DNA from 3 places in the Streptomyces sp. NBC_01092 genome. Region 2 is predicted to be linked to each of the others. Evidence: predicted binding sites of a transcription regulator. Region 2 holds the regulator's gene; each other region holds the start of a gene.
The links. The regulator HspR, encoded in region 2, represses chaperone genes until heat shock. The targets are predictions, from matches to a motif close to TTGAGNNNNNNNNNCTCAA.
Positions count from the first base shown of each region.

Region 1 (10,654 bases), 1.3 Mb from region 2:
CTGGCCGCGCTGACGGACGGCGCGACGAGGTGGGTGGAGAAGTTCCGCGAGGGGGACTGGGCGGACTGCTTCCGGTTCGTCCGCAAGGAGGGGGCGCAGGCACTGGTGGACCGGGTGCGGGCGCTGGAGACGGCCGACGCGCAGGAGCGGACGTATCTGCGGCGGAGCAAGACGCACGACGACGCGACGGTCGTGTACGTCGAGTTGTGAGCCTCCTGCTCCTGCCGCGTACCGCTGCCGGCTACTTCTCCATCCCCCGGTTCAGCTGGTTCAGCAGCCGGGCCAGCTCCGCCACTTCCCGCCGGTCCCAATGGGACAGCTGCTCGACATAGCTGGCGCGGCGGGCCTCGCGCACCTTGGCGACCCGCCCCCGCCCCAGCTCGGTCAGATGCACCAGCCATGCCCGCCCGTCGGCCGGGTCCGGCTCGCGCGCGACCAGGCCCAGGTCCTCCAGGGCGCGCAGCTGGCGGGACATGGTGGCCTTGCCGACGCCGATGTAGGCGGCGAGTTCGGTGGCCCGCTGGCGGCCCGCCTCCCCCAGACGGACCAACAGGCCGTACGCCGCGGACTCCAGGTCCGGATGGACCTCGCGGGCCATCTCGCCCTGCTTGGCCCGGGCGCGCCGCAGCAGCACCGTCAGCTCACGTTCCAGGTCGAGGAATTCGGGCCGGCCCGGACCACCACGGGACTCTCCGCCGGAGGGGGCGCCCCCGGATTCGACTCGCGGTCCGTCGCCGTTTCCGTCTTCGTGCACGTCAGTCCCTGCCTCGATTTCCCGGTCCTGAAAGTTTCCGCCGACCGCCGTCATTGCCGCAGCTCCGTCAGTATTTCGCAGGCGTAGACCAACGGCAGCCTCCGAACCCCCTTCCACCTGGTCTTCCGGCTGCCTAGCTTCTCTGTCAGAACCGTGACTGGCATGCCCACGCCACGCTCATCCGCCGGAGTCCGGTCACGGACACGCGCGACTTCCCCACCGAGCGTCACCGAGTCTTCGGAGGCACGCTATGCCCGTGCACAGATCCGAACCGCTCCGCCCCCCGCGCCCGCACCGCGCCGGGCTCCTGCTCGCCGCGGCCCTGACCCTGATCCTCGTCTCCCTGACCGCCACACCCACCCCCGCCTCCGCCGACGACACCCCGCCCCGCGGCTCCGCCTACATGGGAATGGGCGTCGCCGCCCACGACGGAGTGGACGGTGTCCCCTCCGCCGACCTGGCCGCATCGACCGAAGGCGTCGACGTCTCCAGCCATCAAGGCAACGTCGCCTGGCCGACCCTGTGGAGCAGCGGGGTCAAGTGGGCCTATGTGAAGGCCTCCGAGGGGACGTACTACACCAACCCCTCGTTCGCCCAGCAGTACAACGGTTCCTACGACGTCGGCATGATCCGCGGCTCCTACCACTTCGCGACCCCGGACACCACCAATGGAGCAACCCAGGCGAACTATTTCGTCGACCACGGCGGCGGCTGGTCCGGCGACGGCAAGACCCTGCCGGGCGCCCTCGACATCGAGTGGAACCCGTACGGGGCCGCCTGCTACGGCAAGACCCCGACCGCGATGGTCACCTGGATCCGCGACTTCCTGAACCAGTACAAGTCCCGCACCGGCCGCGACGCCGTCATCTACACGGCCACGAGCTGGTGGAAGCAGTGCACCGGCAACTACAGCGGCTTCGCCACCACCAACCCCCTGTGGGTCGCCCGGTACGCCACCGAGGTGGGCGAACTCCCGGCGGGGTGGAGCTACTACACGATGTGGCAGTACACGTCCTCCGGCCCGAGCGTCGGCGACCACAACAAGTTCAACGGGGCACTCGACCGCCTTCAGGCCCTGGCCGACGGCTGACCCACCACCGCACGCCCCGCCCCGAGGCGCGGCGAAGGCCCGGGCCTCCCTCACGGGACCCGGGCCTTGCCGGTCCGGTCGCGTCCGTCACGCCGCGACCGGAACCTCCGGGGCCGCGCCGTTCGTGGCCGGCGCCAGGGCCAGTTCCAGGACCTGGCGGACGTCGGTCACGGCGTGGACGTCGAGCTTGTCCAGCACCTCGGCGGGGACGTCGTCCAGGTCGGGCTCGTTGCGCTTGGGGATGATGACCGTCGTGACGCCGGCCCGGTGCGCCGCGAGCAGCTTCTGCTTCACGCCGCCGATCGGGAGGACCCGGCCGGTCAGCGAGACCTCGCCCGTCATCGCCACGTCCGTGCGGACCAGGCGGCCCGAGAGCAGCGACGCCAGCGCCGTCGTCATCGTGATGCCCGCGCTCGGGCCGTCCTTCGGCACCGCGCCCGCCGGGAAGTGGATGTGCACGCCCCGGTCCTTGAGGTCCGCGACCGGCAGTTCCTGCTCGGCTCCGTGGGAGCGGAGGAAGGACAGGGCGATCTGCGCGCTCTCCTTCATCACGTCACCCAGCTGGCCGGTCAGGGTCAGGCCCGCCGCGCCCGTCTCCGGGTCGGCCAGCGACGCCTCCACGAACAGGACGTCACCGCCCGCGCCCGTGACCGCGAGGCCGGTCGCCACACCGGGTACCGCCGTGCGCCGCTCCGCCGGGTCCTGGGCGGACTCGGGCACGTGGTGCGGCCGGCCGATCAGATCGCGCAGGTCAGCGTCCGCGATGGTGAACGGCAGCTTCCGCTCGCCCAGTTCGTGCTCGGCGGCCACCTTGCGCAGGAGCCGCGCGATGGAGCGCTCCAGGTTACGGACGCCCGCCTCGCGCGTGTACTCACCGGCGAGCTTGCGCAGGGCGCCCTCGTCGATGGCGACCTCGTCCTTGTTCAGACCGGCCCGCTCCAGCTGGCGCGGGAGCAGGTGGTCACGGGCGATGACGATCTTCTCGTCCTCGGTGTAGCCGTCGAGACGGACCAGTTCCATCCGGTCCAGCAGGGCCTCGGGGATGGCTTCCAGGACGTTCGCCGTCGCCAGGAACACCACGTCGCTCAGGTCGAGTTCGACCTCCAGGTAGTGGTCGCGGAAGGTGTGGTTCTGCGCCGGGTCCAGGACCTCCAGGAGCGCCGCGGCCGGGTCGCCGCGGAAGTCCGAGCCGACCTTGTCGATCTCGTCGAGGAGGACGACCGGGTTCATCGAACCGGCCTCCTTGATGGCCCGGACGATCCGGCCGGGCAGCGCGCCGACGTACGTACGGCGGTGGCCGCGGATCTCGGCCTCGTCGCGGACGCCGCCGAGGGCGACCCGGACGAACTTGCGCCCCATCGCGTGCGCGACGGACTCGCCGAGTGAGGTCTTGCCGACACCGGGCGGGCCGACCAGCGCCAGCACGGCACCGCCGCGCCGGCCGCCGACGACACCCAGGCCGCGGTCGTTACGGCGCTTGCGCACCGCCAGGTACTCGGTGATCCGCTCCTTCACGTCCTCCAGGCCGGCGTGCTCGGCGTCGAGGATCGCCTTGGCGCCCTGGATGTCGTAGGCGTCCTGGGTGCGTTCGTTCCAGGGCAGTTCGAGCACCGTGTCCAGCCAGGTGCGGATCCACGACCCCTCCGGCGACTGGTCGCTGGAGCGCTCCAGCTTGTCGACCTCCTTGAGCGCGGCCTCGCGGACGTTCTCCGGCAGGTCTGCGGCTTCCACGCGGGCGCGGTAGTCGTCGGACTCCTCGCCGTCCTTCTCGCCGTTCAGCTCGCGCAGTTCCTTGCGGACCGCTTCCAGCTGGCGGCGCAGCAGGAACTCGCGCTGCTGCTTGTCGACGCCTTCCTGGACGTCCTTGGCGATGGTCTCGGCGACATCCTGCTCGGCGAGGTGGTCGCGCAGCTGCTGGGTGGCGAGCTTGAGACGGGCGACCGGATCGGCGGTCTCCAGCAGCTCGACCTTCTGCTCGGTGGTCAGGAAGGGCGAGTAACCGGAGTTGTCGGCGAGCTGGGACACGTCGTCGATCGCCTGGACGCGGTCCACGACCTGCCAGGCGCCGCGCTTGCGCAGCCAGGCGGTGGCGAGGGCCTTGTATTCCGTCACCAGCTCGGCGACCTGTCCGGGCACCGGCTCGGGCACGCTCTCGTCGATCCGCGTGCCCTCGACCCACAGGGCCGCGCCGGGCCCGGTCGTCCCGGCGCCGATGCGCACCCGGCCGCGACCGCGGATCAGGGCGCCCGGGTCACCGTCGGCCAGCCGGCCGACCTGCTCGACGGTGCCGAGCACACCGGTGCCCGGGTACGTCCCGTCGATGCGTGGCACCAACAGCACCCGGGGCTTTCCGGGTGTGGAGCGGGCGGCGGCCTGGGCGGCCTCCACCGCGGCGCGCACATCGGCGTCGTTCAAGTCCAGCGGGACCACCATCCCGGGGAGCACGACCTCGTCGTCGAGGGGCAGCACGGGCAGGGTGAGCGAAGTGGACGTCGAAGCCATGATCTCCCCTTAGGCAGTCAAGTTGAGTTATGCCGACTCAATGCACGGGGCGGCTCGAATGTTCCCAGGCGTCCGTTCGCTGTGAGCGATCACCTGCGCCACACGCCGTCACCTGGGCTTTCGTAAGTGAACGCAGGCCGGGGCGCACTCCTTCCCGTGGGGAGGAGCGTTCCCGTGAGGAGGAGCGGCTCTAGGCAGCCGAGACCGAAGGCGAGGCCGCCCCGGCCGCCCGCCACCGGCGCACCACCGGCCACAGCCCGACCCCTATGACCAGGGCGATCAGATGCCCCCAGTTGGTCAGTGGGTCGGTGAGGTGCAGCAGGTCCTGGACCAGCAGGGCGCCGAACAGCGCCAGCACGGGCCACTGCAGCCACGGCCGCAGCATCCCGGTGAGCGCGCCGATGCTCGTGGCGACGCCGAAGCTGACGCCGTAGTCGAGACGGTGCAGCGAACTGTCGGGCAGCCGGCCGACCAGCACCGCGAGCCCCACGGGGACCTCGGTCGCAAGGGTGGCCAGGACGTGCCCGACCAGAAAGACGACGGCCGCGCGCACCCCGCCGACGCGCCGCTCCAGCGCGTTGAGCACGAGCAGCAGGCAGAGCGTGTACGGCGCCCAGATCCCGCCCGCTATCCACAGAGCACTGGCGAACAGCACCACCACGGGGGTGTGCAGCAGGTGCGCCACGTCGGTGCTGGAGCCCTGGTGGAGGGCGTGGACCAGGGCGGGGTCGGCGTACGTGGCGATCAGGGAGGTGACGGTCAGGACGACGACGTAGGCGAAGGTGAACGGTGTGCCGGTGGGGGTGGGGAGCAGGCGCCAGGGGCGGAAGGCTCGGGCTTTCGGTGCCTCGGTCGCGTTCTCGGCGGCCGGCACCGAGGCCGGCACGGCAGGGGCAGGGCGCGGCCTCCGCTGCTGCGGCATCCCGTCCAGCAGCCCCGCCACATCCGGCAGCGCCGCGTCTGCCACAGGACGTTCCACGCTGAGGCGCTCCTTCCGTTTCCCCTCAGCCTTGGCCCGCCTCGCCCCACATGTCTGTGATCGTCGTCACACGACAGCCGATTCTCAGCAACCTCTCAAGAAGCGGATGCGTCCTCCCAAGACGGTCCCGACCCTGGCATGCGTCAACCCGGTGCCACCCGTCGGCGTAATTCACTCGGCCGGCCCACCCCGGACCTGCGAGGATGGCCGGATGCCCACTTCGTACGACACTCCCGAAGTCCTGGACCGTCGCGAAGGCCCCCACGGCGAGATCGTGTTGAGACGGCACGGTGACCTGCTCCAGATCATCGCGAACGGCTGTTTCCTGATGGACACCTCCGACGGACGCTCGGAGCGGTTACTCGTGGACGCGGCACTCGGTGCGCTGGAGGCGGGGCGGCCGGATCCGGAGGTGCTGATCGGCGGGCTCGGCGTCGGCTTCTCGCTCGCACACGCCGCCGCCGATCCCCGCCCGGGACGGATCACCGTCGTGGAGCGCGAGAGCGCGATTATCGGCTGGCATCTTGACGGACCCCTGACGCACTTCTCCGCCCGCGCCGTCGCCGACCCGCGCACCAGGATTGTGGAAACCGATCTCGTGGCGTACGTACATGAGACTTCCGACACGTATGACGCACTGTGTCTCGACATCGACAACGGCCCCGGCTGGACTGTCACCGAGGGCAACGACAGCCTCTACTCACCGGGCGGACTCGCGGCCTGTGCACGGGTGTTGAGGCCCGGCGGGGTACTGGCCGTATGGTCCGCCCGACCCTCTCCGGAATTCGAAGAAACCTTGTGTAATGCCGGATTCCAGCAGGTGCGTACCGAAGAGATCCCCGTTGCCCGGGGCGTTCCGGACGTCGTACACCTCGCCGTACGACCTGGATAGCCGTGGCACGGTGACTCCCCGTACTCTGCTCACCTGACGCGGATCATTCAAGCGTCAATCGCAAGCATGAGCAGGCATAGCCAGTCAGAGGAATCACCCCACGGATTCCGGAAAGCAACTTTGGGGCGGGCGATGGAGCAGACACACACCTCCCACAACGGCACGGCGGCGACCCCGGGCGCTCAGCGCCGGGTCCTCGTGGTCGAGGACGATCCGACCATCGTGGACGCCATCGCGGCTCGCCTGCGCGCCGAGGGGTTCCTCGTGCAGACGGCTGGCGACGGTCCGGCGGCGGTCGACACGGCCGAGGCCTGGCAGCCCGACCTGCTGATCCTCGACATCATGCTGCCGGGCTTCGACGGCCTGGAGGTATGCCGCCGGGTGCAGGCCCAGCGGCCGGTGCCGGTGATGATGCTGACCGCGCGCGACGACGAGACCGACATGCTGGTCGGGCTCGGCGTGGGCGCCGACGACTACATGACCAAGCCGTTCTCGATGCGGGAGCTGGCGGCACGCGTGCACGTACTGCTGCGCCGCGTCGAGCGGGCCGCGCTGGCCGCCACGACCCCGCGGTCGGGGATCCTCAGGCTCGGCGAGCTGGAGATCGACCACGCGCAGCGGCGGGTGCGGGTGCGCAGTGACGACGTTCACCTCACGCCGACCGAGTTCGACCTGCTGGTGTGCCTGGCGAACACCCCGCGCGCGGTCCTCTCGCGCGAGCAGCTGCTCGCCGAGGTGTGGGACTGGGCGGACGCCTCCGGCACCCGGACGGTCGACAGCCACATCAAGGCGCTTCGCCGGAAGATCGGCGCCGAGCGGATCCGCACGGTGCACGGCGTGGGCTACGCCCTGGAGACACCGACGCCATGAGCGACGGGCCGGCCGCGCGGAGAGGCCCCGGGGAGCCCTGGGGCGGCGTCAGTCCGTTCTCGATCAAGACCAAACTGGGCGCGCTGGTCGTCATCGCGGTGCTGATCACCACCGGTCTGTCGATGATCGCGGTGCGCACGCAGACGGAGCTGCGCTTCATCACGGTCTTCTCGATGATCGCCACACTGCTCATTACGCAGTTCGTGGCCCATTCGCTCACCGCGCCGCTGGACGAGATGAACACCGTGGCCCGGTCCATCTCACAGGGCGACTACACGCGCCGGGTGAAGGAGAACCGCCGGGACGAGCTGGGCGACCTGGCCGAGACGATCAACCTGATGGCCGACGAGCTGGAGGCCCAGGACCAGCAGCGCAAGGAACTGGTGGCGAACGTCTCGCACGAGCTGCGCACCCCCATCGCGGGCCTGCGGGCCGTGCTGGAGAACGTGGTCGACGGCATCGCCGCGGCCGACCCCGAGACCATGCGCACGGCCCTGAAGCAGACCGAGCGCCTCGGCCGGCTCGTGGAGACCCTCCTCGACCTGTCCCGCCTGGACAACGGCGTCGTACCGCTGCGCATGCGGCGCTTCGAGGTGTGGCCGTACCTGTCCGGCGTCCTGAAGGAGGCCAACATGGTCGCCTCGGCGCGCGGCGGCATGGCGTCGGGCTCCGGCAGCCACACCCGTACGGACGTCCATCTGCACCTCGACGTCTCCCCGCCGGAGCTGACGGCGCACGCCGACCCCGAGCGCATCCACCAGGTCGTCGCCAACCTGATCGACAACGCGATCAAGCACAGCCCGCCGCACGGCCGCGTGACGGTCAAGGCGCGGCGCGGGTCGTACCCGGAGTCGCTGGAGCTGGAGGTCCTGGACGAGGGTCCGGGCATCCCGAAGTCGGAGTGGCACAAGGTCTTCGAGCGCTTCAACCGGGGCGCCGTGCGCCGGCCGCACGGGCCGGGCAGCGACGGCGGCACGGGGCTGGGGCTGGCCATCGCGCGCTGGGCGGTGGATCTGCACGGCGGCCGGATCGGTGTGGCCGAATCCGATCGGGGTTGCCGGATTCTTGTCACCCTTCCAGGGCAGCCATCCGTTCCAAGTTGACGTAAAGTCGAAGCGGAGCCACAAGATCCACGTCCGTCCTGGCTGACGGACACGTGTGATCAGGTCCAGACCTGCGCTTTCGGTGCGCCGTGTCGCGCTCCTCCCATCCCATCTGAAGCGGAACCTCGCTTGTTTCCCGCCATTTCCAGGCCCGAAACACGCTTTCTGATGTGACTTACGCGACGATGACCTTGCTCGACCTGACCTTCCCGGCCATGGAGGCGTAGCCTTTATTCCCGCTGTCCATCACCTTGTGAAGCGGAAGAGGGCGGTTGCCGCCGTGTCGCCACAGTCCCCCAGTAACTCGAGCATCTCGACCGACACCGACCAAGCGGGCAAGAACCCCGCGGCCGCGTTCGGACCGAACGAGTGGCTCGTCGACGAGATCTATCAGCAGTACCTCCAGGACCCGAATTCCGTGGACCGAGCCTGGTGGGACTTCTTCGCCGACTACAAGCCCGGCGTCGGCGCCGCGGCTCCGGCGGGTACTGCGGCCGCGGGGGCCGCAGAGACCTCCACGGCCCCCAGGCCCGCGCCCGCCGCCCCGGCTGCTCCGGTCGCCCCGTCGGTGCCCGCGCCGGCCCCCGTGGCCCCGAGGCCCGCGGCCGCCGCGCCTGCTGCCCCGGCCCCGGCTGCGGCGCAGCCCGCCGCGCCCGCCCCGGCCGCGAAGCCCGCTCAGCCGAAGCAGGCCGAGCCCGCTGCCGCCGGCGGCCCGGAGTTCCTGACGCTGCGCGGCCCGGCCGCCGCGGTCGCGAAGAACATGAACGCCTCGCTGGAGGTGCCCACGGCCACGTCCGTGCGCGCGGTCCCGGTGAAGCTGCTCTTCGACAACCGCATCGTCATCAACAACCACCTGAAGCGCGCCCGGGGCGGGAAGATCTCCTTCACGCACCTGATCGGCTACGCGATGGTGCAGGCCATCAAGGCCATGCCGTCGATGAACTACTCCTTCGCGGAGAAGGACGGCAAGCCGACCCTGGTCAAGCCGGAGCACATCAACTTCGGCCTCGCCATCGACCTGGTCAAGCCCAACGGCGACCGCCAGCTCGTGGTCGCGGGCATCAAGAAGGCCGAGACCCTGAACTTCTTCGAGTTCTGGCAGGCCTACGAGGACATCGTCCGCCGCGCCCGCGACGGCAAGCTGGGCATGGACGACTTCACCGGCGTGACGGTCTCCCTGACCAACCCCGGTGGCCTCGGCACCGTGCACTCGGTCCCGCGTCTGATGCCCGGACAGTCGGTCATCATGGGCGTTGGCTCCATGGACTACCCGGCTGAGTTCCAGGGCACCTCCCAGGACACCCTGAACAAGCTCGGCATCTCGAAGGTCATGACGCTCACGTCGACCTACGACCACCGGGTCATCCAGGGCGCCGCCTCCGGCGAGTTCCTGCGGATCGTCGCGAACCTCCTGCTCGGCGAGAGCAACTTCTACGACGAGATCTTCGAGGCGCTGCGCATCCCCTACGAGCCGGTCCGCTGGCTCAAGGACATCGACGCCTCGCACGACGACGACGTCACCAAGGCCGCGCGTGTCTTCGAGCTGATCCACTCCTACCGGGTCCGCGGCCACGTCATGGCCGACACCGACCCGCTGGAGTACCGCCAGCGCAAGCACCCCGACCTGGACATCACCGAGCACGGCCTCACCCTGTGGGACCTGGAGCGCGAGTTCGCCGTCGGCGGCTTCTCCGGCAAGTCCCTGATGAAGCTGCGCGACATCCTCGGTGTGCTGCGCGACTCGTACTGCCGCACCACCGGCATCGAGTTCATGCACATCCAGGACCCCAAGCAGCGCAAGTGGATCCAGGACCGCATCGAGCGCGGGCACACCAAGCCCGAGCGCGAGGAGCAGCTGCGCATCCTGCGCCGGCTGAACGCCGCGGAGGCCTTCGAGACCTTCCTGCAGACGAAGTACGTCGGCCAGAAGCGCTTCTCCCTGGAGGGCGGCGAGTCCGTCATCCCGCTGCTGGACGCGGTGCTGGACTCGGCCGCCGAGTCCCGCCTGGACGAGGTCGTCATCGGCATGGCCCACCGCGGCCGGCTGAACGTCCTCGCCAACATCGTCGGCAAGTCGTACGCCCAGATCTTCCGCGAGTTCGAGGGCAACCTCGACCCGAAGTCGATGCACGGCTCCGGCGACGTGAAGTACCACCTGGGCGCCGAGGGCACCTTCACGGGCCTGGACGGCGAGCAGATCAAGGTCTCGCTGGCCGCGAACCCGTCCCACCTGGAAACGGTCGACCCGGTCATCGAGGGCATCGCCCGCGCCAAGCAGGACATCATCAACAAGGGCGGCACGGACTTCACCGTCCTGCCGGTGGCCCTGCACGGCGACGCGGCCTTCGCGGGCCAGGGCGTGGTGGCCGAGACCCTGAACATGTCGCAGCTGCGCGGCTACCGCACGGGCGGCACGGTCCACATCGTCATCAACAACCAGGTCGGTTTCACCGCCGCCCCGGAG
Region 1 covers NZ_CP108659.1:7,161,169-7,171,822, reverse strand. Annotated here, with positions in the region: gene OG254_RS32780 (hypothetical protein) at 1-210, shown strand, start outside; gene OG254_RS32775 (MarR family winged helix-turn-helix transcriptional regulator) at 242-754, opposite strand; gene OG254_RS32770 (lysozyme) at 1,005-1,844, shown strand; gene lon (endopeptidase La) at 1,932-4,346, opposite strand; gene OG254_RS32760 (rhomboid-like protein) at 4,537-5,325, opposite strand; gene OG254_RS32755 (spermidine synthase) at 5,537-6,217, shown strand; gene OG254_RS32750 (response regulator transcription factor) at 6,350-7,087, shown strand; gene OG254_RS32745 (ATP-binding protein) at 7,084-8,190, shown strand; gene OG254_RS32740 (multifunctional oxoglutarate decarboxylase/oxoglutarate dehydrogenase thiamine pyrophosphate-binding subunit/dihydrolipoyllysine-residue succinyltransferase subunit) at 8,471-10,654, shown strand, end outside.
Region 1: a site for HspR is predicted at 4,369-4,387, ahead of lon (endopeptidase La). Genes of this name have one in related genera too.

Region 2 (10,654 bases):
GGGTGAGGTCAAGGACGTCCTGCTCCTCGACGTGACCCCGCTGTCCCTCGGTATCGAGACCAAGGGCGGCATCATGACCAAGCTCATCGAGCGCAACACCACGATCCCGACCAAGCGGTCCGAGATCTTCACGACGGCCGAGGACAACCAGCCGTCCGTGCAGATCCAGGTCTACCAGGGCGAGCGCGAGATCGCGGCGTACAACAAGAAGCTCGGAATGTTCGAGCTGACCGGTCTGCCGCCGGCGCCGCGTGGCGTCCCGCAGATCGAGGTCGCCTTCGACATCGACGCCAACGGCATCATGCACGTCACGGCCAAGGACCTTGGCACGGGCAAGGAGCAGAAGATGACCGTCACCGGTGGCTCCTCGCTGCCGAAGGACGAGGTCAACCGGATGCGCGAAGAGGCCGAGAAGTACGCGGAGGAGGACCACGCCCGCCGCGAGGCCGCCGAGTCCCGCAACCAGGGCGAGCAGCTCGTCTACCAGACGGAGAAGTTCCTCAAGGACAACGAGGACAAGGTCCCCGGCGAGGTCAAGACCGAGGTCGAGGCCGCCGTCGAGGAGCTGAAGACCGCGCTCAAGGGCGAGGACACCGCCGAGATCCGCACGGCCACCGAGAAGGTCGCCGCGGTCTCCCAGAAGGTCGGCCAGGCCATGTACGCCGACGCCCAGGCCGGTCAGGCCGCGGGCGGTCCCGAGGGCGGCGCCCCCGGTGGCGCCAAGGCCGACGACGACGTCGTGGACGCCGAGATCGTCGACGACGAGCGCAAGGACGGTGTCGCGTAATGACGGAGGAGACCCCGGGCTTCGAGGAGAAGCCCGACGTCCCCTCCGGCGCGACCCCTGACGACGCCGAGTCGAAGGCCGCCCCCCAGGAGGGGGCGGCCCCGGCCGGGGACGGAACTGCAGACGCGGGTCTGGTGGCCCAGCTGGACCAGGTGCGTACGGCGCTCGGTGAGCGCACGATGGACCTCCAGCGGCTCCAGGCCGAGTACCAGAACTACCGCCGCCGTGTGGAGCGCGACCGGATCACGGTCAAGGAGATCGCCATCGCGAACCTCCTGACCGAGCTCCTGCCCGTGCTCGACGACATCGGCCGCGCGCGGGAACACGGCGAACTCGTCGGCGGATTCAAGTCCGTCGCGGAGTCGCTGGAGACCGTCGCGGCGAAGATGGGCCTCCAGCAGTTCGGCAAGGAGGGCGAGCCCTTCGACCCGACGATCCACGAGGCGCTGATGCACTCCTACGCGCCGGACGTCACCGAGACGACTTGCGTCGCGATCCTCCAGCCGGGGTATCGCATCGGCGAGCGCACCATCCGCCCCGCGCGGGTGGCCGTCGCCGAGCCCCAGCCGGGCGCGCAGACCGTCAAGGAGGAGTCTGCCGAGGCGGCCGACGACAAGGAGAGCGGTGGCCCGGACGAGGGCTGACGTTGAACTGACGAGGAGAGAGGAGGGACGTCGAGGATGAGCACCAAGGACTTCATCGAGAAGGACTTCTACAAGGTCCTCGGCGTCCCCAAGGACGCCACCGAGGCCGAGATCAAGAAGGCGTACCGCAAGCTCGCCCGCGAGTTCCACCCGGACGCCAACAAGGGCAACGCCAAGGCGGAGGAGCGTTTCAAGGAGATCTCCGAGGCGAACGACGTCCTCGGTGACCCCAAGAAGCGCAAGGAGTACGACGAGGCACGCGCCCTCTTCGGCAACGGCGGCTTCCGCCCGGGGCCGGGCGGCGCGGGCGGCGGCAACTTCAACTTCGACCTGGGCGACCTCTTCGGAGGCGGCGCCCAGGGCGGCCAAGGGGGAGCCGGCGGCTTCGGCGGCGGAATCGGTGACGTCTTCGGGGGCCTGTTCAACCGCGGCGGTACCGGTACGACCCGTACCCAGCCCCGGCGCGGCCAGGACATCGACACCGAGGTCAGCCTCAGCTTCACCGAGGCGATCGAGGGTGCGACGGTCCCGCTGCGGATGTCCTCGCAGTCGCCGTGCAAGGCGTGCGCGGGCACCGGCGACAAGAACGGCACGCCCAGGGTGTGCCCGACCTGCGTCGGCACCGGCCAGGTGGCCCGGGGCTCGGGCGGCGGCTTCTCGCTCACCGACCCCTGCCCGGACTGCAAGGGGCGCGGCCTGATCGCCGAGCACCCCTGCATGGAGTGCAAGGGCAGCGGCCGGGCGAAGTCGTCGCGCACCATGCAGGTCCGCATCCCGGCGGGGGTGTCGGACGGCCAGCGCATCCGCCTCCGGGGCAAGGGCGCGCCGGGCGAGCGCGGCGGCCCGGCCGGCGATCTGTACGTCACCGTGCACGTCGACGCCCACCCGGTGTTCGGCCGCAAGGAGGACAACCTCACGGTGACCGTCCCCGTGACCTTCACGGAAGCGGCCCTGGGCGGCGAGGTCAGGGTTCCCACCCTGGGCGGACCGCCGGTCACCCTGAAGCTGCCGCCCGGCACGCCCAACGGCCGCACCATGCGGGCGCGGGGCAAGGGCGCGGTCCGCAAGGACGGCACCCGCGGAGACCTCCTGGTCACCGTCGAGGTGAGTGTCCCCAAGGACGTGACGGGGAAGGCTCGTGACGCGCTCGAGGCGTATCGCGAGGCGACCGCGGGTGAGGATCCGCGGGCGGAGCTGTTCCAGGCCGCGAAGGGAGCTTGATGGAGATGGACGGCCGTCGACGCAATCCGTATGAACTGACCGAGGAGACCCCGGTCTACGTCATCTCGGTGGCGGCCCAGCTCTCCGGCCTGCACCCGCAGACACTGCGCCAGTACGACCGCCTCGGCCTGGTCTCCCCGGACCGCACCGCCGGCCGCGGCCGGCGTTACTCGGCCCGCGACATCGAACTGCTCCGCCAGGTGCAGGCGTTGTCGCAGGACGAGGGCATCAACCTGGCCGGCATCAAGCGCATCATCGAACTGGAGAACCAGGTCGCGGCGCTCCAGTCCCGCGTGGCCGAACTCCAGGCCGCCGTCGAGGGCGCCGCGGCGGCGATGCAGCAGCGCGAGGCGGCGGTACACGCGTCGTACCGCCGCGACCTGGTGCCGTACCAGGAGGTACAGCACACCAGCGCGCTGGTGGTGTGGCGGCCGAAGAAGGCCAAGGACTGAGGCGCACGCATGCGAGCAGGGGCCGGGATCTCCCGGCCCCTTTCGCATGCCCGGCCCTTCCGGAGGGCCACCGGTCCTGCGGTGATCTTCGCAGGTGGGATCAGGTGACGGGTGCCGTGACCGTCCAGTCGCCCGCGGGCACCGACTCGGTGCCGTCGGCCAGCACCCCGGTCACCCAGTAGTAGGACGTGGTCCCGCGCTTCGCGCCCGTGTCGAAGTACTCGAAGGCACCGGCCCCGAGATCGGCGATCTTCTCGTACGCGGAGGTCGCAGGGTTCCAGCGGTAGATCCGGAAGCCCTTCGCCGGGTCGGCGCTCTCCTCGCCCGCGCCCAGCCCGGTCCACGAGAGCTGGTTGCCCTCGTCGCCCTCCGCCGGCGCTGCGGTCAGGTGCAGCGGCGAGCCCTCGGGCGTCGGCACGCTCGGCGTCATGTCGAGTTCGGTCACGGCCACGGCCGGGACCAGGTCGTCGCTCCACTTCATCGCGGAGTTGCCGTCGTCGTCCACGGCGTCGACGAAGAAGCAGACCTCGTCGCCGTCCGGGTGCGTCGTGTACGAGTAGGAGGTCTCGTCGGGCGAGACGTACTCCACCAGGCTGCCGTAGCAGACCTGCTCGTCGTCCTCGTCGCCGACGAGTTCGCCCTTGTGGATCGTGTAGTACCGCAGATCCTCGGCCGGGCTCTTGTCCCAGTCCAGCCGGAAGCCGTACTCGGTCGGGGTGACGCTCAGTCCGGTGACGACCGGCGGCGGATCGTTGTCCCAGATCCGGCCCAGCTGGGGAACGGACCGCGCGGACTCGTTGCCCGCCGCATCGACGGCCGACACCCGGTAGTGGTAGGCGGTGCTCTCGGCCGCCGAGGTGTCGAGGTGGGACAGCTGGTCCGTGGTCGCGATCCGGGTGTACGTGCCGTTCTCGCTCGCCGCCCGGTAGACGCGGTACGTCGCGGCGTCCGTGACCTTCCTCCAGGCGACACGCAGCCCGCCCGTGCTCCCGGTCGGGGTCACCTCGCCCGTCGCGCTCGTGATGGTGGGCGCGGCGGGGGCGACTCGGTCGACGGTGGTGACGGCCTGGTCGGTCGTGCCGGCCGACTCGTTGCCCGCCTTGTCGTAGGCGCGCACCTCGTAGTAGTACGTCGCTCCGGTCACCGGCAGGGTGCTGTCGGTGTATGTGGTCGAGGTGCTCGTCGCGAGCGGCGTGCTGCCGAAGGAGGCGCCCTTCAGGCGGCGGTACACGCGGTACCCGGCGAGGTCCATCTCCTTGTTCCTCGACCAGGTGAGCTTCGCCTTGCCGGTCGCCGGGTCGTACGAGACCGAGGGCCCGGTCGGGGCGAGCGGCTTGACGGTGTCGACAGTGGCCGAAGTCCTCGGTCCGTAGCTGAAGTTGACCTTGGCCGAGCCGGTCCAGTTGACGTAGTCGATGCGCAGGGTGTGACCGCCTGCGGGGATGGTGACGTTGACGGTCTTGGAGACGGTCGTGGAGGTGTTCTTCCACAGGTCGACCTTGCGGCTGCCGTCCACGTACACCCGGATGCCGTCCAGCCCGGACGCGGCGAGGGTGAACGGGCCGCCCGAGCCGAAGTCCCGGGTCAGGGTCCAGCGGACGGCGAAGTTGTCCTTCGGGAGGTCCGCGGCGGGGGCGTTGGTGCCCCAGTTCGAGTCGATCGTGGTGTCGCAGTCGGTCTTTTTCGGGGTGCCCGAAAAGGACGTGTTCGCGAAGAACTGCCGCTTGAAGACAGGCGAGGCGCAGGTCGTGGCGGCGGATGCGGGTGCCGTCGTGAGCAGGGTGCCCGCGGTGGCGAGCACGACCGTCGCCGCGGCCGCGGCGGTCGTGCGTCTGGCTGGGATCATTCGCTCCCCTGGTCGAGTAGGGGACAGCGGTGGGCGCTGTCCTGATCTGGACTCGCGGGGAATGGGGTTGGTTGTACGGATCTTGGGCTCGCGCTGGATCAAGATTTGGTGGAGGGGGTGTAAGGGGTATTTGGAGAGGTTCCGCCTTGTCTTTACATGGTCAGCTGAGCGTGGTGTTGCGCACTCGTTAAGTGATTCCGCTTGACGCTGGGTGCTGTCGACGCGTTGGCTTTTCAGTCATCTGGGTGCGTTGACGCGCCCGTGTCCCGAAGGCACCAGAAGTGAGCTCCTCTATGCGTCCTTTGCGCCCCCTGCGCCGCACCGCCACAGCCGTGGCCGCCGCGTCCACGATGACCCTCTCGCTGGCCGCATGCGGGGCACTGGGCGTCACCGGGGACGGCAGCGAGGCGAGTCCGACCAAGGGCGACGACGTCACCGTGGGGCTGCTGCTGCCGGAGACGGCGAACACGCGCTACGACAAGTTCGACTACCCCATCATCAAGAACAAGGTCGCCGAGCTCACGAACAAGCTGGGCAGCGTCGTCTACCGCAACGCCGACGCGGACGCCAAGAAGCAGGCGAGCCAGCTTCAGCAGATGATCGACGACCAGGTCGACGTGATCCTGCTGGACGCCGTCGACTCGCACGCCATCGCCGGCGGGGTGAAGGCGGCCAAGGACGCGGGCATCCCGGTCATCGCCTACGACCGGCTGGCCGAGGGGCCGATCGACGCGTACGTCTCCTTCGACAACGAACTGGTCGGCGAGGTCCAGGCCCGCACGCTCCTGGAGGCCATGAACCCGGTCGACTCCTCCGACAAGATCGTCATGATGAACGGCTCGCCCACCGACCCGAACGCCAAGCAGTTCAAGGCGGGCGCCATGTCCGAGCTCAAGGGCGCGGTGGACATAGCCAAGACATTCGACACGAAGGACTGGAAGCCGGAGAACGCCCAGGCCAACATGTCCGAGGCGATCAAGGCCGTCGGCGTGAACAACATCAAGGGCGTCTACTCCGCCAACGACGGCATGGCCGGCGGCATCATCAAGGCCCTCCAGGCGGCGGGCGTGAGCGAACTGCCGCCGATCACCGGCCAGGACGCCGAACTCGACGGCGTGCAGCGGATCGTGAGCGGCGAGCAGTTCATGAGCGTGTACAAGTCGTACCCGCAGGAGGCCGAGAGCGCCGCGGAGATGGCCGTGGCCAAGGTCCAGGGCCACGACATCCAGTTCGACTCGCTCACCCAGGACCAGGTCGACAGCCCGACCGACAAGGACATCTCGGCCCTGCTGGTGCCCGTGGTCGCCCTGACGGAGGACAACATCAAGGAGACCGTCGTCGCCGACGGGATCTACTCGGTGGCCGACATCTGCACGGCCAAGTACAAGGCGGACTGCAACTCGCTCGGGCTGAAGTAGCGCCCTCGTTCGTTGCGCACGAGTGCCGCCGGGGCCCGTCCCCGGCGGCACTCTGCTGTGCCCACGCCCCGGCCCCGCCCCGCCGCCGTATGCGATTTCGTGTCGCGAACTCCGGTCGGGGCGCGCCGGTGTTCCGCGCGCCCGGCAAGGGCCGGAAAACCACCATCAGCTTGTTGCATCTCGACGTGCGGAGGCCCGGGGATAACGGGGCGAACCCCTGTATTACGGCGGCCGTCCCGGTAGGAGCCGTGTTGCGGAGCAAGGCCGGTCCGCGCATAGTTGCGCTGCGGAAGCGCGAGCGAACCGCGGGGCCGACACGGCCGAGCACGGTGGGTCCGTCGACCAGGCCCCGCCCTGCCGCTGTGTCCCGGCAGGGGTGTCGACACCGCGCTCCGGAGGTGAGCGAGCCGGCGACAGAGGCAAGAACCGGGGGTGGATGGGCGATGGCCGGGCACGGGGCGCAGGAGCATCCACACGGCGCCGACCGGCTGTGCGAGGCCGGGGACCGCGTGTACTCCCGGGCCGTACGGCGTGGCCGGGTGCCACGCGGCGACGCGGATCCGGTGCCCTGCCTGCTGGAGTTGGCCCTGCTGCACCCGGACCCCGACGACATGGACTGGCTGGTGCCGACCTCCCCGCAGGAGGTCATGACGCGGCTGCTGCGCGGGGTGTACGACGAGGTCAGCGCGAGCCAGCGGCGGATGGGCTCGGCGGTGGCGGCCTTCGAGTGGTACGCCGGTCTCGGCCCGCAGCCGAACCAGGCGTCCGGCGTCGAGGGCACCGCGCCCGGTTCGGCGATCCGGGTCCTGGAGGGCGACTCGCGCATCCAGGGCGCGCTGGACGAGGCGACGCAGGCGTGCACGACGGAGGTGCTGACCGTGCAGCCCGGCGGCATCCGGCCCGAGCACGAGCTGACGGAGGGCCTGCACCGGGCGATGGCGCTGCGGGGGCGGGGCGTGCGGATGCGCGACCTGTACACGCACGTGGCCCGGCACGGCCAGGGCCTGCTCAACTACCTGGAGCTGATGGGCGATTCGGTGGAGGCCCGCACGCTGGACGAGGTGATCGACCGGCTGATCCTCTTCGACCGCACGGTGGCCTTCATCCCGGCGAACGCCGACCGCACGCTGGCGCTGGAGCTGCGGCACCCGGGGCTCGTGCACTACCTGGTGACGGTCTTCGAGCGGCTCTGGCGCCTCGCGATCCCGCTGACGGCGTCTCTGCCCGACACCGGCATCGAGGGCATCTCCCACCGCGAACAGTCCATCGCCGCGCTGCTCGCCGAGGGGCACCAGGACGCGGTGATCGCGGAGCGGCTGGGGATAAGCGTACGGACCTGCCGGGCGCACATCGCGCGGCTGTCGGAGACGCTGGGGGCGGCGAGCCGTACCCAACTCGGGGTGCGCATAGCGCAGGTGGGGCTGGACGGGCCACGGGCGTCGTCGTCCGACGCCGCCGGGTCCGCCGTGATCAGGGCTGCGGGTGTGCCTGGTCAAGAATCCCCGACTGGCCGATGAGATAGCCGAGTTGGGCGCGGCTCTCGCTGCCCAGCGTCGCGGCCAGTTTGGCGATGTGGACGCGCACGGTGCGGACGTTCATGCCGAGCCGGTCGGCCATGGCCGCGTCCGTGTGGCCCTCGATGAGCAGGCTCGCGATGGCCCGCTGGCGCGGCGTGACGCCGTTCAGGGTGGGCTGCTGGACGGCCTCGGGGTACATGGGCGTCGCCAGCCGCCACAGCCGCTCGAAGGTCGTGACGAAGTAGCCGACGAGGGCCTCGTGTCGGATCTCCAGGGCGAGGGTGCGGTCCTTGTTGGCGGGGATGAAGGCGACCTCGCGGTCGATGACGAGGAGCCGGTCGGTGACCTCGTCCAGGGTGCGGGCCTCGGCGTCGCCCCGGAGGTGCTCGTAGCGCGCCATGACGAGGGGCCGGTAGCGCTGTGTGTGCTGGTACAGGGTGCGGATGCGGCCCCCGCGGTCCAGCAGGGCCTGGTCGCGGTCCAGCGCCAGCGCCTGGGCCGCTTCGGTGCGCGCCTCGCTCTGCTGGGTGGTGGGCTGGATGCTCAGCAGTTCCCGGGACGCCTCGATCATGGCCTCGGTGAGGGCGTGGTTGATCCGCTCGGTGCCGCTGAGCACGGTGATCGCCGGGTTGTCCGCCGTCGACGCGTGCCGGCGTTCCATCCGCATGAGCGGCTCGAAGGCGTCGGCCAGCAGCTGTTCGCGGCGCCGTTCGCCGGCGATGCGCTCCTCGGAGGTCCGCAGCAGCCGGTGGAGTACGACGGCGGGGGCGACGGGCTCCAGCCAGTCGAGGTCGTCGACGGTGGCGTGCAGCAGGCCGAGGTCGACCAGGCAGGGCGCGGGCGCGGCGTCCTCGGCGTGCAGGCGGCCCTCGTGCAGGGCCTTGCGGTACAGCGTGAGGCCCGGTTCGCACAGTTCCCGGTCGGTGTGTGGATGCGCCGTGGTCACGAGTGGACGTCTCCCCCCGGCAGTCCGGGATCCTCGTCCAGGAGCCCGGACTGTGCGATGAGGAAGCCGAGTTGGGCGCGGCTGCCGCTGCCCAGGGCGGTCGCGAGTTTGGCTATGTGGGCGCGGCAGGTCCGCACGTTCATGCCGAGGCGGCGCGCTATGGCCTCGTCGACATGGCCCTCGACGAGCAGCCGGGCGATGGAGCGCTGGACGCCGGTGATGCCGTCGCGGGTGGGTTCGTAGGGGGCTTCCTCGCGCAGCGGGGTCGCCCGGCTCCACAGGTTCTCGAACACCTTGATCAGGTACTTGACGAGCCCCGGGTGCCGCAGTTCCAGGGCGACCTGCTGGTCGTCGTGGGCCGGCACGAAGGCGACCGTCTCGTCGCAGATGATGAGCCGGCCGATGAGCTCCTCCAGCGTGCGGATCTCGACCTTGCCGCGCGACATGACGTCGACGTAGGCCATGGTCCCCAGGCTGTGCCGCACGGTGTGCTGGTAGAGCGTGCGCATCCGCACGCCCCGCTCCATCAGCGGGCGGTCCCGTTCCAGGGCCTGCCTCAGGATGTGCTCGCTGCGTGCGCCCCCCGGCTGCACGGTCAGCACCTCGTGGCGGCACTCGGCGGTCGCGAGGTTGAGGGCCGCGTTGATCCGGTTGTTGCCCTCCAGCACGGTGATGGCGTGGGTGGGCGCCGGCGCGAGCGCGCTGAGCGCCATGAATGGCTCGAAGGATTCGGTGAGATCGATGGACATCCGCCGACGGTCGAGGATCTCGCGCTCCAGCGGGTGAAGACGTTGTGCGAGCACGACGGAGGGCGGAACCGGCCGCAGCCAGTTCTCGTCATCAGGGTCCGGGTGCAGCAGCGCGAACTCGAGCAGGCAGGGGGCGTCGGCGATCTCAGCCCGTGCGATGCGGCCGGTGCTCAACGCGGTCGCATAAAGCTGCGTCCCTTCCTCACAGAGATTTGTGATCGCATGGGGATGTGTCCCTTTTATGTGATTGTTAGGCAAATCTCCACCCCCCAGGGTCCTGAACATGCAGGAACATGATGCATCGCCCCTGTGGCATTGACGTGTCCGAATGAGCCATCGTCGTCGTGGCACGGGGGAAGGGAACTCGTTGAGTGAGGACGAAGCCGACTATGTTCAAGAGAATGCTTCGAGCGGCGCTTGCCGTTGCCTTCTCTGCGGCCGTGGTCTTCGGTGCTGGGGCGGGAACGGCGCAGGCAGCCAGTACGACCTTGAAGGACACGGGCTGGGGAGCTGCTGAGGCGACGGGAATCGTCGTCGTGGCGGAGGACACCGGCTGGGGGGCCGCACCTGCGGACCCGACTGGTGCGACGTCATGACCACCCCACCCGACGATCGTTCCTTCCGCCGAGAAATGGCCACCGCCTACCGCTCCGGCTGGCACTTCATCGACCTGGTCACCGCGATCCCCCACTCCGGTGACTCGTTGATGGTGACTGTCTTCGGAGAGCCGGTCGTCGTCACCCGGGACGACGACGAGGACGTGCGGGCATACCGATGTCTGCGGCGGCCTCGGGGGGCGCCGCAGCCCGTGCGGTGTGCCATCCGGTACGGAATGATCTTCGTCAATCTCGATCAGCGCGACCACCGACTGGTGGAGCCGGAGGCCCCGGCCCCAAGGACCATCTCAGCCACCCCCCGCAGTGCCTGACGCGATTCCCCCGTCGTAACAGATCGCTCAGGTGCTTCCCCCCGCAGCGGCGTCACCGTGACCTGAACACGGTGACGCCGCTGCAGTTTTCCGGGGACATTTCCCCGTATCCGCCTGTTCATCCGGTCGCTGCCGGAACGGCCGGA
Region 2 covers NZ_CP108659.1:5,870,850-5,881,503, forward strand. Annotated here, with positions in the region: gene dnaK (molecular chaperone DnaK) at 1-787, shown strand, start outside; gene grpE (nucleotide exchange factor GrpE) at 787-1,431, shown strand; gene dnaJ (molecular chaperone DnaJ) at 1,468-2,652, shown strand; gene OG254_RS26790 (heat shock protein transcriptional repressor HspR) at 2,658-3,104, shown strand; gene OG254_RS26795 (fibronectin type III domain-containing protein) at 3,205-4,950, opposite strand; gene OG254_RS26800 (sugar ABC transporter substrate-binding protein) at 5,244-6,368, shown strand; gene OG254_RS26805 (LuxR C-terminal-related transcriptional regulator) at 6,812-7,885, shown strand; gene OG254_RS26810 (LuxR C-terminal-related transcriptional regulator) at 7,839-8,831, opposite strand; gene OG254_RS26815 (helix-turn-helix transcriptional regulator) at 8,828-9,865, opposite strand; gene OG254_RS26820 (hypothetical protein) at 10,173-10,508, shown strand.

Region 3 (10,654 bases), 3.2 Mb from region 2:
GCACGTCCACACCATCAAGACTCATGGCCCCGACCGCATCGCCGGTTTCTCCCCCATCCCGGCGATGTCGATGGTGTCGCACGCGGCGGGCGCCCGCTTCCACTCCCTGATCGGCGCCCCGATGCTGTCGTTCTACGACTGGTACGCGGATCTGCCGGTCGCCTCCCCGCAGGTCTTCGGCGACCAGACCGACGTACCGGAGTCGGGCGACTGGTGGGACGCGGCGTATCTGATGATGTGGGGCTCGAACGTCCCGGTGACCCGCACGCCCGACGCGCACTGGATGGCGGAGGCCCGCTACCGGGGCCAGAAGGTCGTGGTGGTCGCCCCGGACTACGCCGACAACGCCAAGTTCGCCGACGAGTGGCTGCATCCGCATCCCGGCACGGACGGCGCGCTGGCCCTGGCCATGGGGCACGTCGTCCTGAAGGAGTTCTTCGTCGACCGGGAGACCCCGTTCTTCGCGGACTACGTACGGCAGTTCACCGATCTGCCCTTCCTGGTCACCCTGGAGGAGCGGGACGGCGCCTACGTCCCCGCGAAATTCCTGCGCGCCTCGGACCTGGGTCAGGAGGGCGAGGGCGCCGCGTGGAAGACGGTCGTGCTGGACGAGGTGTCGGGTCGCGCGGTCGCCCCGAACGGCTCCCTCGGCTTTCGCTGGACCGAGTCGGGCAAGGGCAGCTGGAACCTCGAACTCGGCGACATCCAGCCCCGGTTGAGCCTGTACGGCAGTGCGGTGTCCGCGGGTGTCGAGGTGCTGCTGCCCCGCTTCGACACCGAGGGTGGGCCGCACGGGCAGGGGCGCGGCGAGGTCATACGCCGTGGCGTCCCGGTGACCAAGCTCGGCGGCGCGAACGGCCCGCTGGTGACGACCGTCTTCGACCTGCTGCTCGCGCAGTACGGGGTGGCGCGGCCGGGTCTGCCGGGCCGCTGGCCCGCGTCGTACGACGACGCCGATTCACCCGGCACGCCCGCCTGGCAGGAGGCACACACCTCCGTCCCGGCGGCCAAGTGCGTACGGATCGCGAGGGAGTTCGCGGACACCGCCCAGCGGTCGAAGGGCCGCTGCATGATCCTGATGGGCGCCGGCACCAACCACTGGTTCCACTCCGAGACGATCTACCGCACCTTCCTCGCCCTGCTCCAGCTCACCGGCTGCCAGGGCCGCAACGGCGGTGGCTGGGCGCACTACGTCGGCCAGGAGAAGTGCCGCCCGGTGACCGGCTGGGCGACGCTCGCGGCCGCGTCGGACTGGTCGCGTCCGCCGCGCCAGATGATCGGCACGGCGTACTGGTTCCTCAACACCGACCAGTGGCGCTACGACCGCTTCACGGCCGACGTGCTCGCCTCGCCCTTGGGCACGGGGCGGTTCCGGGGGATGACGGGCGCGGACTGCCTGGCGCTGTCGGCGCGTGCGGGGTGGATGCCGTCGTATCCGACCTTCGACCGCAACCCGCTGGAGCTCGGCGGGGTGTTCGGCGATCCGGTGTCGCGGGTGGTGGCCGAACTGCGCGCGGGGACGCTGAAGTTCGCCTGCGAGGACCCGGACGCGCCGGAGAACTGGCCGCGCATAGTGACGCTGTGGCGGGCCAATCTGCTCGGCTCGTCGGCGAAGGGCGCGGAGTACTTCACCCGGCACCTGCTCGGCACGCACTCCTCGCTCCGGGCCGAGGAGGCGCCCGAGGACGTCCGGCCGAGTGAGGTGACCTGGCGCGACGAAGCACCCGAGGGCAAGCTCGACCTGCTGCTGTCGCTGGACTTCCGCCAGACGTCGTCCACACTGCTGTCGGACGTCGTCCTGCCCGCCGCCACCTGGTACGAGAAGCACGACCTGTCCAGCACGGACATGCACCCCTTCGTCCACTCCTTCACCCCGGCCGTCGATCCGCCGTGGCAGGCGCGCACCGACTTCGACGCGTTCAAGGCGCTGGCCGAGCGGCTCAGCGAGCTGGCCGTCGGCCATCTCGGCGTGCGCAAGGACCTGGTGGCCACCCCGCTCCAGCACGACACCCCGGGCGAGATCGCCCAGCCGGGCGGGGTCGTCCTGGACTGGAGGCGCGGGGAGTGCGATCCGGTGCCCGGGAAGACCCTGCCGAACCTGACCGTCGTGGAGCGGGACTACACGGCGATCGGCGCCAAGTTCGCCTCGCTCGGGCCGCTGGTGGAGCAGCTGGGGCTGCCCGCCAAGGGCATCACGCTGCGGCCGGACGAGGAGGTCGAGGACCTGCGCCGGCTGAACGGCGTGACGGGCGACGGCCGGCCCTGCGTCGACACGGCGGTGAAGGCGGCGAACACCATCCTCGCCCTCTCCGGCACCACCAACGGCCGCCTCGCCACCCAGGGCTTCCGCACGCTTGAGGCGCGCACCGGGCAGAAGATGGCGCACCTGGCGGCCGAGCACGAGGGCAAGCGGATCACGTACGCGGACACGCAGGCCGCGCCCGTGCCGGTGATCACCTCGCCGGAGTGGTCGGGCAGCGAGTCGGGCGGGCGGCGCTACACCGCCTTCACCCTCAACACCGAGCACCTCAAGCCCTGGCACACCCTCACCGGCCGCCAGCACTTCTTCCTCGACCACGACTGGATCCACGAGCTGGGCGAGGCACTTCCCGTCTACCGGCCGCCGCTGGACATGAACAAGCTGTTCGGCGAACCGCGTCTGGGACCGGACGGGCAGAAGGAGGTGACGGTCCGCTTCCTGACCCCGCACAACAAGTGGTCCATCCACTCCGAGTACCAGGACAACCTGTTCATGCTGGCCCTCTCCCGGGGCGGCCAGAACATCTGGATGTCCCCGCAGGACGCCGACGCGATCGGCGTCGTCGACAACGACTGGGTGGAGGCGGACAACCGCAACGGCGTGGTCGTCGCCCGGGCCGTCGTCTCCCACCGGATGCCGCCCGGCACCGTCTACATGCATCACGCGCAGGAGCGCACGTTCGCCGTCCCGAAGACGGAGGCCACCGGCAAGCGCGGCGGCATCCACAACTCGCTCACCCGGCTGATCCTCAAGCCGTCCCACCTCGTCGGCGGGTACGCCCAGCTCTCCTGGGCGTTCAACTACCTCGGCCCGACGGGCAACCAGCGCGACGAGGTGACGGTCATCCGCCGCCGCAGCCAGGAGGTCGAGTACTGATGCGTCCGATGGCCCAGATCGCGATGGTGATGAACCTCGACAAGTGCATCGGCTGTCACACCTGCTCGGTCACCTGCAAGCAGGCGTGGACCAACCGGCGCGGCATGGAGTACGCCTGGTTCAACAACGTCGAGACCCGCCCCGGCCAGGGCTACCCGCGCCGCTACGAGGACCAGGAGCGCTGGCGCGGCGGCTGGGAGCTGAACCGGCGCGGCGCGCTGAAGCTGAAGGCGGGCGGCCGCTTCCGCAAGCTCGCCGGGATCTTCTCCAACCCCGAACTGCCGGAGATCAAGGACTACTACGAGCCCTGGACCTACGACTACAAGAACCTCACCGACGCCCCACTGGGCGACGACTACCCGGTCGCGCGGCCGGTCTCCCAGCTCGACGGCAAGCCGATGAAGATCGAGTGGTCGGCGAACTGGGACGACAACCTCGCCGGCGCCCCCGCCTACGGCGACCTCGACCCGTTGGTCGAACAGGCCCGTCAGCAGGCCTCCGACAAGGTGCGGTTCGAGTTCGAGCAGAGCTTCATGTTCTATCTGCCGCGCATCTGCGAGCACTGCCTCAACCCGTCCTGTGTGGCGGCGTGCCCGTCGGGGGCGATGTACAAGCGGGCGGAGGACGGCATCGTCCTCGTCGACCAGGACCGGTGCCGGGGCTGGCGGATGTGCGTGACGGGATGCCCGTACAAGAAGGTGTACTTCAACCACGCCACCGGCAAGGCCGAGAAGTGCACGATGTGCTATCCGCGGGTCGAGGTCGGTCTGCCGACGGTCTGCTCGGAGACCTGCGTGGGCCGGCTGCGCTATCTCGGGGTGGTGCTCTACGACGCGGACAGGGTGACGGCCGCGGCCTCCGTCCCGCGCGAACGGGACCTGTACGAGGCGCAGTTGGGTGTCTTCCTCGACCCGGAGGACAGCGACGTGCGGCGGGCGTGCGAGGAGGCGGGAATCCCGTACGACTGGCTGGAGGCGGCCCGCCGCTCGCCCGTGCACGCGCTGATCAGCAAGTACCGGGTGGCGCTGCCGCTGCATCCGGAGTACCGGACGATGCCGATGGTCTGGTACATCCCGCCGTTGTCCCCGGTGGTGGACGCGCTGGCGGAGACCGGGCACGACGGCGAGGACGCGGGGAACCTGTTCGGCGCGATCGACTCTCTGCGCATTCCGCTGGAGTACCTGGCGGGGATGTTCACGGCCGGCGCCATCGGCCCGGTCCGCTCCTCGCTGGAGAAGCTCGCCGCGATGCGCTCCTACATGCGGGCGATCAACCTCGGGGAAGATCCGGATCCCTCGGTGCCGGCCGCGGTGGGCATGGCGGCCGGGGAGATCGAGGAGATGTACCGGCTGCTGGCGATCGCCAAGGCCGAGGACCGGTACGTCATTCCGACGGCGGCCGTCGGCGACGCCCGGCGCCTTGAGGAGTCGGCGCTCCCGCAGGGGTGCAGCCTCGACTTCGACGGCGGGCCCGGGATGGGCGGGGACGGGCCGGTCGGCCAGGACTCGGGCCGCAAGCTGCTGCCGCTGGTGACGGTGGAGAACTTCCATGCCCTGCGCCGACGTCAGACATCCGACAACACCGCCGAGGAGACCTGATGCCGTCCTTCGAGGTGCTCTACCAGGCGGCCGCGCTCTGCCTGACCTACCCCGACGACGACTTCCGCGCCCGGCTGCCCCTGCTGCGCGAGGCCGCCCCGCAGCTGCGGGAGTTCACCGACCACGCGGCGGTCACCGAGCCGCAGGAACTGGCCGCGCACTACGTCGAGGTCTTCGACTTCAAGAACCGCCACAGCCTGTATCTGACCTGGTGGCTCGACGGGGACACCCGGCGGCGCGGCATGTCGATGCTCCGCTTCAAGGACGTCTACCGCGCCCACGGCCTGGAGCTCACCGGCGAGGAACTGCCCGACTTCCTGCCCGCGGTCCTGGAGTTCGCGGCCCGCACCGGCGACACCGACCTCCTGCTGGAACACCGCGAGTGCCTGGAGCAGCTCCGAGCCCGGCTCACCGACTTCGGCACACCGTACGCGTCCGTCCTGGACGCCGTGTGCGCCACCCTGCCGACCGCACACCCGGGGGTGCGCCCATGACCACGCTGCTGTGGGGCGTCCTGCCCTACGTCACCTTCGCCCTGCTGGTCGCCGGCCTGGTCTGGCGCCACCGCTACGACCGCTTCGGCTGGACCACCCGCTCCTCCCAGGTCTACGAGTCGAGGTTGCTGAACATCGCCTCGCCCGCCTTCCACTACGGCATCCTGTTCGTGCTGGTCGGCCATCTGGTGGGGCTGTTCATCCCCGAGTCCTGGACGGACTCGCTCGGCGTGAGCGAGCACACGTACCACCTGTTTTCCCTCTACGGCGGTACGGCGGCGGGAGTGGTGACGGTCGCCGGGATCGTGCTGCTGCTGTACCGCCGGCGCACCAACGCACCGGTGTTCCGGGCGACGACGACCAACGACAAGCTCATGTACGTCGTGCTGGTGGCGGCGATCGTGATGGGCATGGTCGCCAAGCTGGCTCACTCCTCCGGCGACGGCTACAACTACCGCCAATCCATCGCCCCTTGGGCCCGCAGCCTGTTCACCCTCCAGCCGGACCTGGACCGGATGCAGGGCGTGCCGGTGCTGTACCAGATCCACGCGGTGATCGGCATGGCGCTGATCGCGCTGGTGCCGTACACCCGCCTTGTGCACATGTTCAGCGCGCCGGTGCAGTACCTGTTCCGGCCGTACCTGGTGTACCGCAGCCGCGACCCCGAGCAACTGGGGCCGCGGCCGGAGCGGCGGGGCTGGGAGAAGACCGGGTCCTAGGCGGCGGCCCTCACGCGGCCCCGCCCTTCTGGTCCTTCTCGTCGTCGACGATCTCCGCGTCCACCACGTCGTCGTCCTGCGGTGCGGTCTGCTCCGTGCCGTTGCCGGTGCCGGTGGCGCCGTCGCTCGGGGCCTGCTGGGCCTGGGCGTACATCGCCTGGCCCATCTGCTGGCTGACCGTGGCGAGTTTCTCGGTGCCGGTGCGCAGGACGTTCGTGTCGGCGTTCTGCTCCAGCTGCTGTTTCAGGTCCGTGATCGCCGACTCGACCTCGGTCCTGGTGTCCGCCGGGACCTTGTCCTCGTTGTCGCGGAGGAACTTCTCGGTCTGGTAGACGAGCTGCTCGGCCTGGTTGCGGGTCTCGGCGGCCTCGCGGCGGTTGCGGTCCTCGTCGGCGTACTGCTCGGCCTCCCGCATCATCCGGTCGATGTCGTCCTTCGGCAGTGCCGAGCCGCCGGTCACGGTCATCTTCTGCTCGCGGCCCGTCGCGAGGTCCTTCGCGGAGACGTGCATGATCCCGTTGGCGTCGATGTCGAAGGCGACCTCGATCTGCGGCACCCCGCGCGGGGCGGGCGGCAGGCCGGTGAGGTCGAAGACGCCGAGCTTCTTGTTGTAGGCCGCGATCTCGCGTTCGCCCTGGTAGACCTGGATGCCGACGGAGGGCTGGTTGTCGGCGGCGGTCGTGAAGATCTCCGAACGCCGGGTCGGGATCGTGGTGTTGCGCTCGATCAGCTTCGTCATGATGCCGCCCTTGGTCTCGATGCCCAGGGACAGCGGGGTGACGTCGAGCAGGAGGACGTCCTTGACGTCACCGCGGATGACGCCCGCCTGGAGGGCCGCGCCGACGGCCACGACCTCGTCGGGGTTGACGCCCTTGTGCGGGTCCTTGCCGGTGAGTTCCTTCACGAGGTCGGTGACGGCCGGCATGCGGGTGGAGCCGCCGACGAGGATGACGTGGTCGACCGCGGAGAGCTTGATGCCGGCGTCCTTGACGGCCTGGTGGAAGGGGGTCTTGCAGCGGTCGAGGAGGTCGGCGGTGAGCTCCTGGAACTGGGCGCGGGTCAGCTTCTCGTCGAGGTGGAGGGGGCCCTCGGCGGAGGCGGTGATGTAGGGCAGGTTGATCGTCGTCTCGGAGGAGCTGGACAGCTCGATCTTGGCCTTCTCGGCGCCCTCGCGCAGCCGCTGCAGCGCCATCTTGTCGTTGCCGAGATCGATGCCGTACTGCCCCTTGAACTTCTTCACCAGGTACTCGACGACCCGCTGGTCCCAGTCGTCGCCGCCCAGGTGCGTGTCGCCGTTGGTGGCCTTGACCTCGATGACGCCGTCGCCGATCTCCAGCAGCGAGACGTCGAAGGTGCCGCCGCCGAGGTCGAAGACCAGCACCGTCTGCTCCTCGCCCCGGTCCAGGCCGTAGGCGAGGGCGGCGGCCGTGGGCTCGTTGATGATCCTGAGCACCTTCAGGCCCGCGATCTCCCCGGCCTCCTTGGTGGCCTGCCGCTGGGCGTCGTCGAAGTACGCGGGGACGGTGATCACCGCGTCGGTGACGTCCTCGCCGAGATAGGACTCGGCGTCCCGCTTCAGCTTCTGCAGCACCCGGGCCGACAGCTCCTGGGCCCGGTAGCGGGAGCCGTCGATGTCGCCCTGCTCGGGGAAGCGCCAGTTCGCGTCGCCCATGTACCGCTTCATGGAGCGGGCGGTGCGCTCGACGTTCGTCACCGCCTGCCGTTTGGCCACCTCACCGACGAGTACCTCGCCGTTCTTGGCGAAGGCCACGACCGACGGTGTGGTCCTGGCCCCCTCCGCATTGGCGACGACAGTGGGTTCGCCGCCCTCCAAGACGGCGACCACCGAGTTCGTGGTCCCCAGATCGATCCCGACCGCGCGTGCCATCGTTGTCCCCTTCCGCCAGGGCACCTCTTGAACTCCAGCACAAAACTTGAGTGGGCTCTTGTCAATGGGGCGAGTGACCCGGGGGCGGGTGCCGAAACGAGGGCTGAGCGGGCGCTCAGCCCCGCAGGGCCAGGGCGCGGCGGGGCCGGTCGGTGATCAGGACGTCGACGCGCGGATCGGCCAGAAAGGCCCGCATCCGCCGGTCCTCGTTGACGGTCCACACCATGGTGAACAGTCCGTTGCGGGACGCCTCCCGCAACACGGTCGCACGCGCGAGGCGCTGGTGCACGGCGACACCGGTCGCACCGCAGGCGCGGATCCGCCGCATGGGCAACAGCTCGCTCAGCCGGATCCGGGCCAGCCGCGCCGGCCCGACCCCTCCTCGGTGCCGCCCCAGCGACAGGGCCGTGCGCACCCGGGGAAAGGCCCGCGAGATCGCGGCGACGGAACGGTCCTCCAGGGTCGTGGCGACGAACCCGTCCTCCCCGAGCAGCGCGACCGCCCGCTCGACGAGCTCACGCTCGTACCCGGTCTCCTTCAGATCGAGGTGCCCTTCGAGCTTCCCGGCGATGAGCTCCATGACGTCGTCGACGACGGGCACGACGTACCCGGCACGCTCGCACAGCTCGGCGTAGGTGATCCGGGCGAGGAGCGGCCCGATCCGTCCGACGCGGGCGTCGTGATGGACGACGAAGACACCGTCCGCGGTCCGCCGGATATCGAACTCGACGTACTCGGCCCCGCTGAGGAGCGCATCCTCATACGCCTGCCAGGTAGCAGCACCGGCACGCTCGGTCCCACCACGGTGAGCGGAGACGGCGGGGGGTGAGGGCATCTTCGGTCGACTTCCTGAGACGGGGGGCGGGGACCGCGCCCCCAAAGGGGCGCGGGGAACTGCGCGACCAGCCACGACGGCGCCGCAGACAACAGACGCCCCATCGCGGCTCCCCCAGCGGAGCGTTACGCCAACTTGGCGGACAGCGTGATGTTCGTGCCCTTCAGCGCCTGGCTCACCGGGCAGTTGGCCTTGGCATCCTCCGCGGCGGCGGCGAACGCCTCGTCGTCGATCCCCGGCACCGTCCCCTCGACCGTGAGGTGAATCCCCGTGATGCCCTCACCCGGCTGGAAGTTCACGTCGGCCGAGGTGACGAGCTTGGTGGGAGGCGTGCCCGCGCCGTTCAGGGCGTGCGACAGCGCCATGGAGAAGCAGCTGGAGTGCGCGGCGGCGATCAGCTCCTCCGGGCTGGTCTTGCCGTTCGCGTCCTGGGAGCGCGAGGCCCACGTGACCGGCTGCGCCGCGATGGCACCGGAAGAGTCGAAGTGGACGACACCGTTGCCCTCGAGCAGGCTGCCTTCCCAAACGGTGTGTGCGGAGCGCGTGGTAGCCACGATTCTTCCTTTCGCATGGGGGCCCGTTTCCTGGGTCCGTGCCCCCATCCGATCACACTCCGGCTCAACTCACCCGGAAGACCGGCCCACGCGGGGTGAACGGCAGGCGACGGCCTTGCGGAATGAGGTACGCGTGCTCGCGCCGCACCCGCAGCACATCGCACCAGCCGTCGGTGATGACGAGGACGGGCGCGCCCGGCGGGAAGTCGTCCGCGCGCTGCAGCAGGTCGATCCCGGGCTGCAGGACCGTACCGCCGCGCCCGTGCACCCGCACCCGCCCCGCGATGTCCGTCACCGGCACATAGCCGGCGTCGTGCGGAGCCGCGTCGCAGAACACGACCCGCGCGGCCGGTACGTCCCGGGCGGCGGCGTAGGAGGCGATGGCGCCCAGCGCCTTGCCGAGCAGCACGCTGCCCATGGACGCCGAGGTGTCCAGGACGACACCGAAGGTGCAGCGGGCGATCTCCTCGGGCGGGAAGTAGCGGCCGGCGCGCGGGATGTCGGGCGTCGACGCCTGACGGCGCGCGGGACGGGCGTACGTCCGCACCGGCTCGGGGCGTGGCACGAACTCGTCGAACCAGCGGGCGAGCCGGGCGTCCCAGGGCAGCGGCGGATGACTGAGCGCGCGGATCTCCTGGACGAGGCCCCCGGGCAGGAAGCCGCGCTCCTGCTGCTGGTGCAGATCGAGGCCGTGAGCGAGGCCGCGGCGGTAGAACTCGTCGAGGTCGCAGGCGTCACCGGGCGCGCCGAGCGGGGCGCCCAGCACATCGCCGACGCCCTTGCCGCGCAGGGTGGCCAGTCGGCGCATCCGGCGCAGGTCACCGGCGATCCGGTCGTACACCTCCTCGGCCGACAGGCCCGCCAACTCCTGGTCGTACAGCAGCCCTTGGGGCATCTCGCCGACCTGCATCTCGCGCAGCCAGCCGTTGATGACGTAGTCGCAGGCCACGTTGAAGAGGTAGGGGTCGCGGGCCCCGCAGCGGTCGCCGTGCCGCAGGGCGGCGTGCAGCATCTCGTGGGCGAGGATGAACCGCCATTCCTCGTCCTCGAAGTGGCGCAGCGGGTTGATGTAGATCTCGCCGGCCTCGGCGTTGACGGCGGCGACGGCGATGCCGTGCGCGCGGGCGAGTTCGGCGTCGGCGACCAGCTTGATGCCGGCCGCGATGCCGCCGAGCAGCGGGTAGGAGGTGATGAACCACTCCAGCGCCCACTGCCAGGGCCGCTTCTTGACGGGCTCGCCGTCCATGGAGTCGCGGCGGCCGCCCGCCAGGTCCATCGCGGTCGACACGGTCCGGGTCAGCGCGGTCGCGAACGCCAGCTGGTGGTCCGGGGGCGAGCCGAACCAGCCCGTCCACTCCACGAGCAGCAGGTCGGGCTCCGGGCCCGCCGTGCCGCAGCGCTCGTACGCGGCCGGTATGCCGTCGCGCCGC
Region 3 covers NZ_CP108659.1:9,066,732-9,077,385, reverse strand. Annotated here, with positions in the region: gene OG254_RS41105 (nitrate reductase subunit alpha) at 1-3,136, shown strand, start outside; gene narH (nitrate reductase subunit beta) at 3,136-4,734, shown strand; gene narJ (nitrate reductase molybdenum cofactor assembly chaperone) at 4,734-5,228, shown strand; gene narI (respiratory nitrate reductase subunit gamma) at 5,225-5,947, shown strand; gene dnaK (molecular chaperone DnaK) at 5,958-7,835, opposite strand; gene OG254_RS41080 (glycerophosphodiester phosphodiesterase family protein) at 7,951-8,670, opposite strand; gene OG254_RS41075 (OsmC family peroxiredoxin) at 8,796-9,224, opposite strand; gene OG254_RS41070 (DUF2201 family putative metallopeptidase) at 9,289-10,654, opposite strand, start outside.
Region 3: a site for HspR is predicted at 7,882-7,900, ahead of dnaK (molecular chaperone DnaK). Genes of this name have one in related genera too.